DNA from 4 places in the Pseudomonas sp. EA_35y_Pfl2_R111 genome. Region 4 is predicted to be linked to each of the others. Evidence: predicted binding sites of a transcription regulator. Region 4 holds the regulator's gene; each other region holds the start of a gene.
The links. Region 4 encodes sigma-54, which starts transcription at its own class of promoters, with help from an activator protein. Its sites were predicted from a motif close to ANTGGCATNNANNTTGCTNT; they were not measured.

Region 1 (2,197 bases), on a different contig from region 4:
GTCGACGTTGGCCGGCAGCATGGTGTAAAGCCCCTTAGTACCATCGGCGTAGGTGGCCTGCGCCTCGAACTTGTATGTGCCGGGCGGCAACAGATTGCCGCTGGAGTCCTTGCCGTCCCAGATGAAGCTGACATTACCGGCCGCCTGCTCACCCAGATTGACGCGCCCTACCGCAGATCCGGCCTTGTCATAGATATTGACGTAGACGTTACTGCTGCTGGCCGGCAACACCAGGCTGGCCTTGAAGCTCTCACTGGTATCGACCACTGCCTTGTCACTCGGAATGATCACCTTGCGCCCGACCAGCGAAGATGCCTGCAGCGCCTGGGATGACTGATAACCAGTGAGCAGCGAGCCCATGCTGGTATTCAACTTCTCAATCCCCTCAACCTGGCTGAACTGCGCCAGCTGGGCGATAAACTCGCCATTGCCTTGTGGTTCCAGCGGGTTCTGGTTATTCAACTGAGCCACCAGCAAGTTGAGGAACTCATTCTTGCCAAGATCCTTGTTTGTCCTGGTCTCATTCTTAATCTGGTATTGATCCAGTGCCGAACCACTGACATCGCCAACAGTACTCATAAGTCTGCGCTCCTTATCCGACGGCTTACTGACCCAGGGTCAATACGCGCTGCAGCATTTGCTTGGCGGTGTTCATCATTTCAACGTTGGTCTGGAAGGCCCGGCTGGCGGAAATCATGTCGGCCATCTCCTCCACCACGTTGACGTTGGGGTAATACACATAGCCGCCGGCATCGGCCGCTGGATGGTTCGGTTCATAGCGCGGCATCAGGCTGCTCTGATCTTCGACCACACCCAGCACCTGCACGCCGACACCCGCTTCATCCTGTTCGGCGAACAGCGAACCGCGATCACCGTTCTGCGCCGACTGGAACATGGTGGCGAACACCGGATGACGCGCGCGGTAGGTCTGATCAATGCTCGAAGAGACGGTCTCGGCGTTAGCGATGTTGCTGGAAATGGTGTTGAGTCGAGTGCTCTGGGCGCTCATACCGGTTCCGGCAATGTTGAAAACACTGGCTAGTGACATGGCATCAGGCTCCTATTAATCGCCGCGCAGGGCGCTGACCAGCCCTTTGAATTTGCTGTTGAGCAGGGTAAAGCTGGCTTGGAACTGCACCGAGTTTTCCGCGTAATTGGACTGCTCGATCTGCAGGTCGACGGTGTTCTGATCAATCGAGGGATGGATCGGGTTGCGATACGCCAGGCTGGCTTCACCGACAATCACGCCCTCAGCAGGAATATGCTGGCTATCAGTACGATTCAGGCTGACCGGGCCACGCTGGGCCTTGGCACTCTGCTCAGCCAACACGCTGGCGAACTGCAGATCGCGCGCCTTGTAGTGCGGCGTGTCGGCGTTGGCGATGTTATTGGCCAACACCTCCGCGCGCTGAGCGCGAAAGCCCAGTGCCTGTTCATGTATGCCGAGTGCCCGTTCAAAACTGATGCTCATGGTCAGAAACCTTTGTCGGTTGCCGTTGCTGTTTTCCGTGCAAGACCATAAGCAATGCCTGTGCCATATTAATTTTTTATTATTTATCAATTGGTTAAGTTTCAAAAACATCAACCTAGGCGGCAAAGCGGCAAGCGTTTTCCGCCTGCAGGCAAAGCAAGCGGCAAGCGGTTTCTGTCTATTGCCACTCGCCGGACCACCCTGCCGAAAATCCAGCAAAAAATGCATCGCAACGACTGCTCAGCTCAGGCAATCGCCGTGCGCTTCGTCATCAGATGTACGTCAGTGCACCGCCCGTCAGGCAATTCTTAATCAGTAGCACGCAGCTTTGACAAGCATTCTCATTAACATTAGTATCCTTCGCATTAGCCACTGCCCTGCCACGAGCCTTAATCATGTACGTGTGTCTCTGCGAAGGTGTTACTGACGGTCAGATCCGCGAAGCCATCTACGAAGGCTGCTGCAGCTACCGTGATGTGCGCGCCACCCTCGGCGTCGCCAGCCAATGCGGCAAATGCGCCTGCCTGGCCAAGCAAGTGGTACGCGACACCTTGAGCGAAGTGCAAAGCAGCCAGGCCGCCATGGCCTATCCGGCGAACTTTGTTGCCGCCTGAATCTAGCGATATAAAAAACCGGACCTAGTGTCCGGTTTTTTTATGGTCAACCATCCATGGCGGCCACCCTGCGGGCCATCGCTACGCAACGTTAAAAACCTCTCCCGGGCAT
Region 2 (2,197 bases), on a different contig from region 4:
GAATGGCGCTGCGCACGCGGTCCTTGCTTTCCTTGACCGCGGTTTCCGGCAGGCCGACCAGGGCCAGTGAAGGCAGGCCGTTGGCCAGATGGGCTTCAACGGTGACGGCGGGGGCTTCAACACCCACCTGGGCGCGGCTGTGGACTATAGCCAGGGACATCGATCACTCCTTGATCGGCTGATGCATCCGCTGCGGACGTTACTCGCTGGTGGTTGGGGTGTCTGTGCTGCGCGCTTCCATCTCGGCCACTTTGGCCTCTAACGCTTCCAGGCGGGCGCGGGTGCGGGCGAGTACGACCATCTGGCTGTCGAACTCGTCGCGACTGACCAGATCGAGTTTGCTGAAGGCGCTTTGCAGCAGCACCTTGAACTGCGCTTCAAATTCACCGCGCGGCAAGGGCGTGTCACCGTTGAACAGGCGCGAGGCGTGGGTGGTTAGGGCGTCTAATAGGGCTTTAGGTGGCAGCATGTTGAGGTTCCGTTTGCAGGTGGCGGCAGTGTAGCACGCAGCTTTATCCGGCTTGCCGAGGGCGCCTCTGGCGCAGGATCAATGCGGGTTGCACAGTTTTCGCGCGCTGCCTGGCCGGTTGCTGCACCGTTGTTGTGCGCTGGCTGTTGGCTATTACCGGGCTAAAACGCCCGTTTACCGGGTAACTGCATGAAATAAATCGGTTTTGGCGGTTCTGGCAAGCTTTCTGCTTTGTCTCTTGCGACGCATGCACCGATGCAGTTCCGGTGCGTCAGGCGAAGCGGGGAAGTGTTTCGTCGGGAGCGGTTGGTGAGCATCGGTGCCGCTGGGTCAGGGCTGCGATGCATTACAAAAGCCAGGCACTGCGCTTAGACTTGGGCCGGGTTCGTAATTCCTGGGGCAAGTCCACCATACACGGGAGAGAGTTACATGAAGCTAGTCACTGCCATCATCAAGCCGTTCAAGCTGGACGACGTCCGTGAGTCACTGTCGGAGATCGGCGTGCAGGGCATCACTGTCACTGAAGTCAAAGGCTTTGGTCGCCAGAAGGGCCATACCGAGCTGTACCGCGGCGCTGAGTACGTGGTCGATTTCTTGCCAAAAGTGAAAATCGACGTGGCCATCGCTGACGATCAACTCGATCGCGTGATTGAGGCCATCACCAAGGCTGCTAACACCGGCAAGATCGGTGACGGCAAAATTTTCGTTGTAAACCTGGAACAGGCGATCCGCATCCGTACCGGCGAAACCGGCACCGACGCAGTTTAAGCCTCCGAACGAACCCCACGCCCCAGGAGTTAAACCATGACTCTGCGAAAAATCGCAGGGCTAGGAGCCCTTTTGTCTCTCGTTCCTGGCTTTGCCATGGCCGAAGAGGCAAGCCTGAACAGCGGCGACACCGCTTGGATGTTGGTCGCCACTGTACTGGTGCTGTTTATGACCATCCCTGGTCTGGCGCTTTTCTACGCCGGCATGGTGCGTTCGAAGAACGTGCTGTCGGTGTTGATGCAGTGTTTTGCAGTAACCGGGTTGATCAGCATTCTGTGGGTCGTCTACGGCTACAGCCTGGCCTTTGATACCACTGGCATGGAGCAGGGAGTCGTCAACTTCAACTCCTTTGTCGGCGGTTTCTCTAAAGCCTTCCTATCTGGTTTGACCCTGGACAGCCTGGTGGCTGGAGTTCCGGAGAGTGTCTTCATCACTTTTCAGATGACCTTCGCCATCATTACCCCCGCGTTGATTGTCGGTGCCTTTGCCGAACGCATGAAGTTCTCAGCGATGCTGATCTTCATGGCGGTGTGGTTCACCCTGGTTTATGCGCCTATCGCGCACATGGTCTGGGGCGGCGACGGTGCCCTGATGTGGGACTGGGGCGTGCTCGACTTCGCGGGCGGCACTGTGGTGCACATCAACGCCGGTATCGCCGGCCTGGTGGCCTGTCTGGTGCTGGGCAAACGCAAGGGCTTTCCAACGACTGCCATGCCGCCGCACAACCTTGGCTACACCCTGATCGGCGCAAGCATGCTCTGGGTCGGCTGGTTCGGCTTCAACGCAGGTTCTGCGCTGGCAGCCAACGGCAGCGCCGGTATGGCCATGCTGGTAACCCAGATTGCCACCGCTACAGCGGCGCTGAGCTGGATGTTCGCCGAGTGGATCACGCACCGCAAACCAAGCGTTCTGGGCATTGCCTCGGGTGCTGTGGCGGGTCTGGTGGCGATCACTCCGGCG
Region 3 (2,197 bases), on a different contig from region 4:
TCGGTGTCGATCAGAATCACATCAGGACGCACAGCCTCGACCCTTTCCGGCAGGTCGATGGTCAAGCCGGACTCGTCGATGACCTCGAAGCCGGCCTCGGTCAGCGCCGTTTTCAGGCGGCCGACCTTCTTGGCAGTGTCGTTGATTAGCAGGATGCGCAGCATGTTAACGGCTCTCCTGTTGGGCACTGAGTGGGGCATCGGTCAGGGCATGCAGGGCAAAGCTGCGTGCGTAGCCGGCCGGGTCGCTGCCGTCCCAGACCTGGCCATCAAGCAACTGGCTGCTGCGCATTGCGTTTGGCACGGCGATGCCGAGCGCTTCGGCAGCCTGACGGTAGAGGTCAAGTTGCTGCACCCGGCGGGCGACGGCCAGGTAGTCCGGGTCGTCGCGCAGCAGACCCCAGCGGCGAAACTGGGTCATAAACCACATACCGTCTGACAGGTACGGCTGGTTGACCGCGCCGCCTGCGTGAAAGCGCAGCGGATGAGCGTCCTGCCAGGCATGGCCTAGGCCGTCCTGGTACTGGCCTAGAAAACGCGGCTGGATCGCTGACAGCGGCGCGTCGACGTACTCACTGCCGCTTAGCAATTGTGCGGTGCTGCGTTGATTTTCCTCGCTCTCATCGATAAACCGGCTGGCCTCCAGCACCGCCATGATCAGGGCACGGGCACTGTTGGGGTGTTGTTCGGCAAATTCGCGAGTGCAACCCAGGACTTTCTCTGGGTGATCAGGCCAGATCGCCTGGCTGGTGGTCAGGGTGCAGCCCATCTGCTCATCCACCGCCTGGGCGCTCCAGGGTTCGCCGACGCAGAAGCCGTCGATACGCCGAGCCTTGAGGTGGGCGAGCATCTGCGGCGGCGGTACAACGACGCTGTCGACATCAGTCAGCGGGTGAATGCCCTGGCTGGCCAGCCAGTAATTCAGCCACATGGCGTGGGTGCCGGTGGGGAACGTCTGGGCGAATGTCAGTTTTGCGCCAGACTGGTGCGCGCGTTGCGCCAATGCGCTGCCAGTGCTCACGCCGGCGGCTTGCAAGGCGGGCGACAGGTTGATGCTCTGACCGTTCTGGTTCAGGCCCATCAGCACCGCCATATCGGTGGCTGGCGCACCGCCCAGGCCCAGCTGTACCCCATAAATCAGCCCGTAGAGGCTATGGGCTGCATCCAACTCGCCGCTCAGCAGCTTGTCGCGCAAGGTAGCCCAGGAGGCCTGGCGCTGCAGGTTGAGGGTCAGCCCGTGCTTCTCGGCGAAGCCTTGAGTGGCGGCCACGATGACCGATGCAGCGTCTGTGAGGGCCATAAAGCCGATATTCAATGCCGGTTTCTCTGGTGTATCGCTGCGGCCGATGTCGTGCTCAGTCATGGTGCGTTTCCTGTGCCCACACAAAAAGGTGCCGTACCAAACGCCGACTTTCATCTGCGATTAGAACGACACCATTGTCTATTCAAGCCGATTCCGCCGTTGGAAAGGCTTCATGCCTTAATTCATAGCAAGGCGTATGCCAGTGCACGGGCTGGACTACAGACAGAACAAACCCCGCCGTAGCGGGGTTTGGTTTGGATCTGGCAGGGCTGGCTTAGCGTTCCAGCATCTGCTTGACCGAGCTTTGCGGGATCTGCTGTTTACGGCCTTCGCTGTCGGTGAATTCGATCATGCCAGTGCCTTTATCCAGCTTCGGCTTCCCATCGCTGGTCAGTAACTGCCCGTCGGTAGTGCTGATGATGTACTCGCTGCTGCAGCCGACCAGGCTGAGCAAGCACAGTGCGACGATAATGCCGTGCTTCATGGACTTCTCCTGATGGTGACGCGGTGCATAAATGCACCTCCCAAGCGCAGAAGGTAGCCGTTTGGCTTGGCCCTGTGCAATTGGCACGCAAAGAAAAAGCCCCGCACTAGGCGGGGCTTCTCTTGTTACATGCAGCGTGACGCGTTGTTTCGTTAGGCTTGAACGACCGGGATCTGGGCGTTCGCAGCAGCTTCACGGAACTCGGCGATCTGGTCGAAACTCAGGTAGCGGTATACGTCCGCTGCCATGGTGTCGATTTGCTTCGCGTAGACCATGTATTCCTCAACAGTCGGCAGCTTACCGGTGATGGCTGCTACAGCCGCCAACTCGGCCGAGGCCAGGTAGACGTTGGCACCGTCGCCCAGACGGTTGGGGAAGTTACGAGTGGACGTCGAAACCACGGTGGAGTTC
Region 4 (2,197 bases):
AACCCGCAAGGACCTCGATGGCGCCGCACGCCGCAAGGAGCTTGAGGGGCTGTTGCAGGAATTCCATATCAGCCATATCCGCGACAACCTCGGCATGAGCCTGTCAGGCGGTGAGCGCCGCCGCGTGGAAATTGCCCGTGCCCTGGCGACCAACCCCAAGTTCATCCTGCTAGACGAACCGTTCGCCGGCGTTGACCCAATTTCCGTGGGCGACATCAAGCAGATCATCCACCACCTCAAGGCCAAGGGCATCGGTGTGTTGATCACCGACCACAACGTGCGCGAGACCCTGGATATCTGCGAAACCGCCTATATCGTCAGCGATGGCCAATTGATCGCCGAAGGTGATGCCGAGACCATTCTGGCCAACCAGACAGTGAAAGAAGTTTACCTGGGGCATGAATTCAGGCTGTAGCTACAGCTTTTCTCAAGCCGACTGCAGCCAAGGCTAGGCAAAACCCTAAAAGTCAGGCATATAATTTGCTTCCTAGTGGCGCTTTTTGAAAACGCCCTGTAGTGGATTGCGCACAGACGCCGGTAAATAAGGTCTGCAATGAAACCATCGCTAGTCCTGAGAATGGGCCAGCAGCTGACGATGACACCGCAGCTGCAACAGGCCATCCGCCTGCTCCAACTGTCTACCCTGGATCTGCAACAAGAGATCCAGGAGGCCTTGGAGTCCAACCCGATGCTCGAACGCCAGGAGGATGGCGATGATTTCGACAATTCGGACCCTATGGCCGATGGCGCAGAAAGTGCCAGCCCCAGCGAACAGCCCGAAGCGCCCTATCAGGAAACCAACTACCAGGAAGCCACGCAGACTGTGGACAACCTGGAAGAAGGTGATTGGGGCGAGCGTATTCCTAACGAGCTGCCCGTCGACACCGCCTGGGAAGACATCTACCAGACCAGCGCCAGCAGCCTGCCGAGCAGCACTAACGATGACGACGAGTGGGATTTCACCACCCGCACCTCGAGCGGCGAGAGCCTGCAAAGCCACCTGCTGTGGCAGCTCAATCTGGCACCGATGTCGGACAAGGACCGCCTGATTGCAGTCACCTTGATCGACTGCATCAACCAGCAGGGCTACCTGGAGGAAACTCTGGAAGAAGTGGTCGAAGCCTTCGACCCGGAACTGGACATCGAGCTCGACGAAGTCGAAGCCGTGCTGCACCGCATCCAGCAATTCGAGCCAACCGGTATCGCCGCGCGCAACTTGGGTGAATGCCTGCTTCTGCAACTGCGTCAGCTGCCGGCAAAAACCCCGTGGTTGAGCGAAGCCCAGCGCCTGGCCAGTGACTATCTCGACTTGCTCGGCAGCCGCGACTACAGCCAGCTGATGCGCCGCATGAAGCTCAAGGAAGACGAGCTGCGCCAGGTTATCGACCTGATTCAGAGCCTCAACCCGCGCCCTGGCTCGCAGATCGAGTCCAGCGAGCCGGAATACGTGGTACCCGACGTGATCGTGCGCAAGCACAACGAGCGCTGGCTGGTGGAACTCAACCAGGAAGCCATGCCGCGCCTGCGCGTCAACGCGCAATACGCCGGTTTTGTGAAGCGCGCCGACTCCAGCGCCGACAACACCTTTATGCGCAACCAGCTGCAAGAAGCACGCTGGTTCATTAAGAGCCTGCAAAGCCGCAACGAAACCTTAATGAAGGTTGCCACGCAGATCGTCGAACATCAGCGCGGCTTCCTCGATTATGGCGACGAGGCCATGAAACCCCTAGTGCTGCACGACATTGCCGAAGCTGTAGGCATGCATGAATCGACTATTTCGCGGGTGACCACGCAGAAATTCATGCACACCCCGCGCGGTATTTACGAGCTGAAATACTTCTTCTCCAGCCACGTCAGCACGTCCGAAGGTGGTGAGTGCTCGTCCACCGCGATCCGCGCCATCATCAAAAAACTGGTCGCTGCGGAAAATGCGAAAAAGCCGTTGAGTGACAGCAAGATCGCTGGTTTACTGGAAGCACAGGGCATTCAAGTCGCTCGCCGCACGGTCGCCAAGTACCGTGAATCCCTCGGAATAGCGCCATCCAGTGAGCGCAAACGATTGATCTAAGGCGGCACGAAGAAGGAAGACGACAACCCGTACAGAATCTGCCCAGGTCTCGCCTTTTCGCATATGCGGCCATACTGTCAGCATGCAATCAGCGAACGTGCCAGGCTCGTTCTACCAGAGTCTTCCACG

Region 1: flgB (flagellar basal body rod protein FlgB) is a predicted target of sigma-54. The motif match lies at 1,520-1,539, and genes of this name have one in related genera.
Region 2: glnK (P-II family nitrogen regulator) is a predicted target of sigma-54. The motif match lies at 683-702, and genes of this name have one in related genera.
Region 3: AACY25_RS10310 (CmpA/NrtA family ABC transporter substrate-binding protein) is a predicted target of sigma-54. The motif match lies at 1,487-1,506, and genes of this name have one in related genera.

The regions. Positions count from the first base shown of each region.
Region 1 covers NZ_CAXAOM010000001.1:476,931-479,127, forward strand. Annotated here, with positions in the region: gene flgD (flagellar hook assembly protein FlgD) at 1-579, opposite strand, end outside; gene flgC (flagellar basal body rod protein FlgC) at 605-1,048, opposite strand; gene flgB (flagellar basal body rod protein FlgB) at 1,064-1,471, opposite strand; gene AACY25_RS02485 (bacterioferritin-associated ferredoxin) at 1,867-2,085, shown strand.
Region 2 covers NZ_CAXAOM010000003.1:160,876-163,072, forward strand. Annotated here, with positions in the region: gene AACY25_RS13665 (YifB family Mg chelatase-like AAA ATPase) at 1-160, opposite strand, end outside; gene AACY25_RS13670 (accessory factor UbiK family protein) at 200-469, opposite strand; gene glnK (P-II family nitrogen regulator) at 899-1,237, shown strand; gene AACY25_RS13680 (ammonium transporter) at 1,274-2,197, shown strand, end outside.
Region 3 covers NZ_CAXAOM010000002.1:373,538-375,734, reverse strand. Annotated here, with positions in the region: gene AACY25_RS10315 (ANTAR domain-containing response regulator) at 1-164, opposite strand, end outside; gene AACY25_RS10310 (CmpA/NrtA family ABC transporter substrate-binding protein) at 166-1,362, opposite strand; gene AACY25_RS10305 (YgdI/YgdR family lipoprotein) at 1,577-1,786, opposite strand; gene acnB (bifunctional aconitate hydratase 2/2-methylisocitrate dehydratase) at 1,939-2,197, opposite strand, start outside.
Region 4 covers NZ_CAXAOM010000004.1:180,852-183,048, reverse strand. Annotated here, with positions in the region: gene lptB (LPS export ABC transporter ATP-binding protein) at 1-415, shown strand, start outside; gene AACY25_RS16330 (RNA polymerase factor sigma-54) at 554-2,068, shown strand.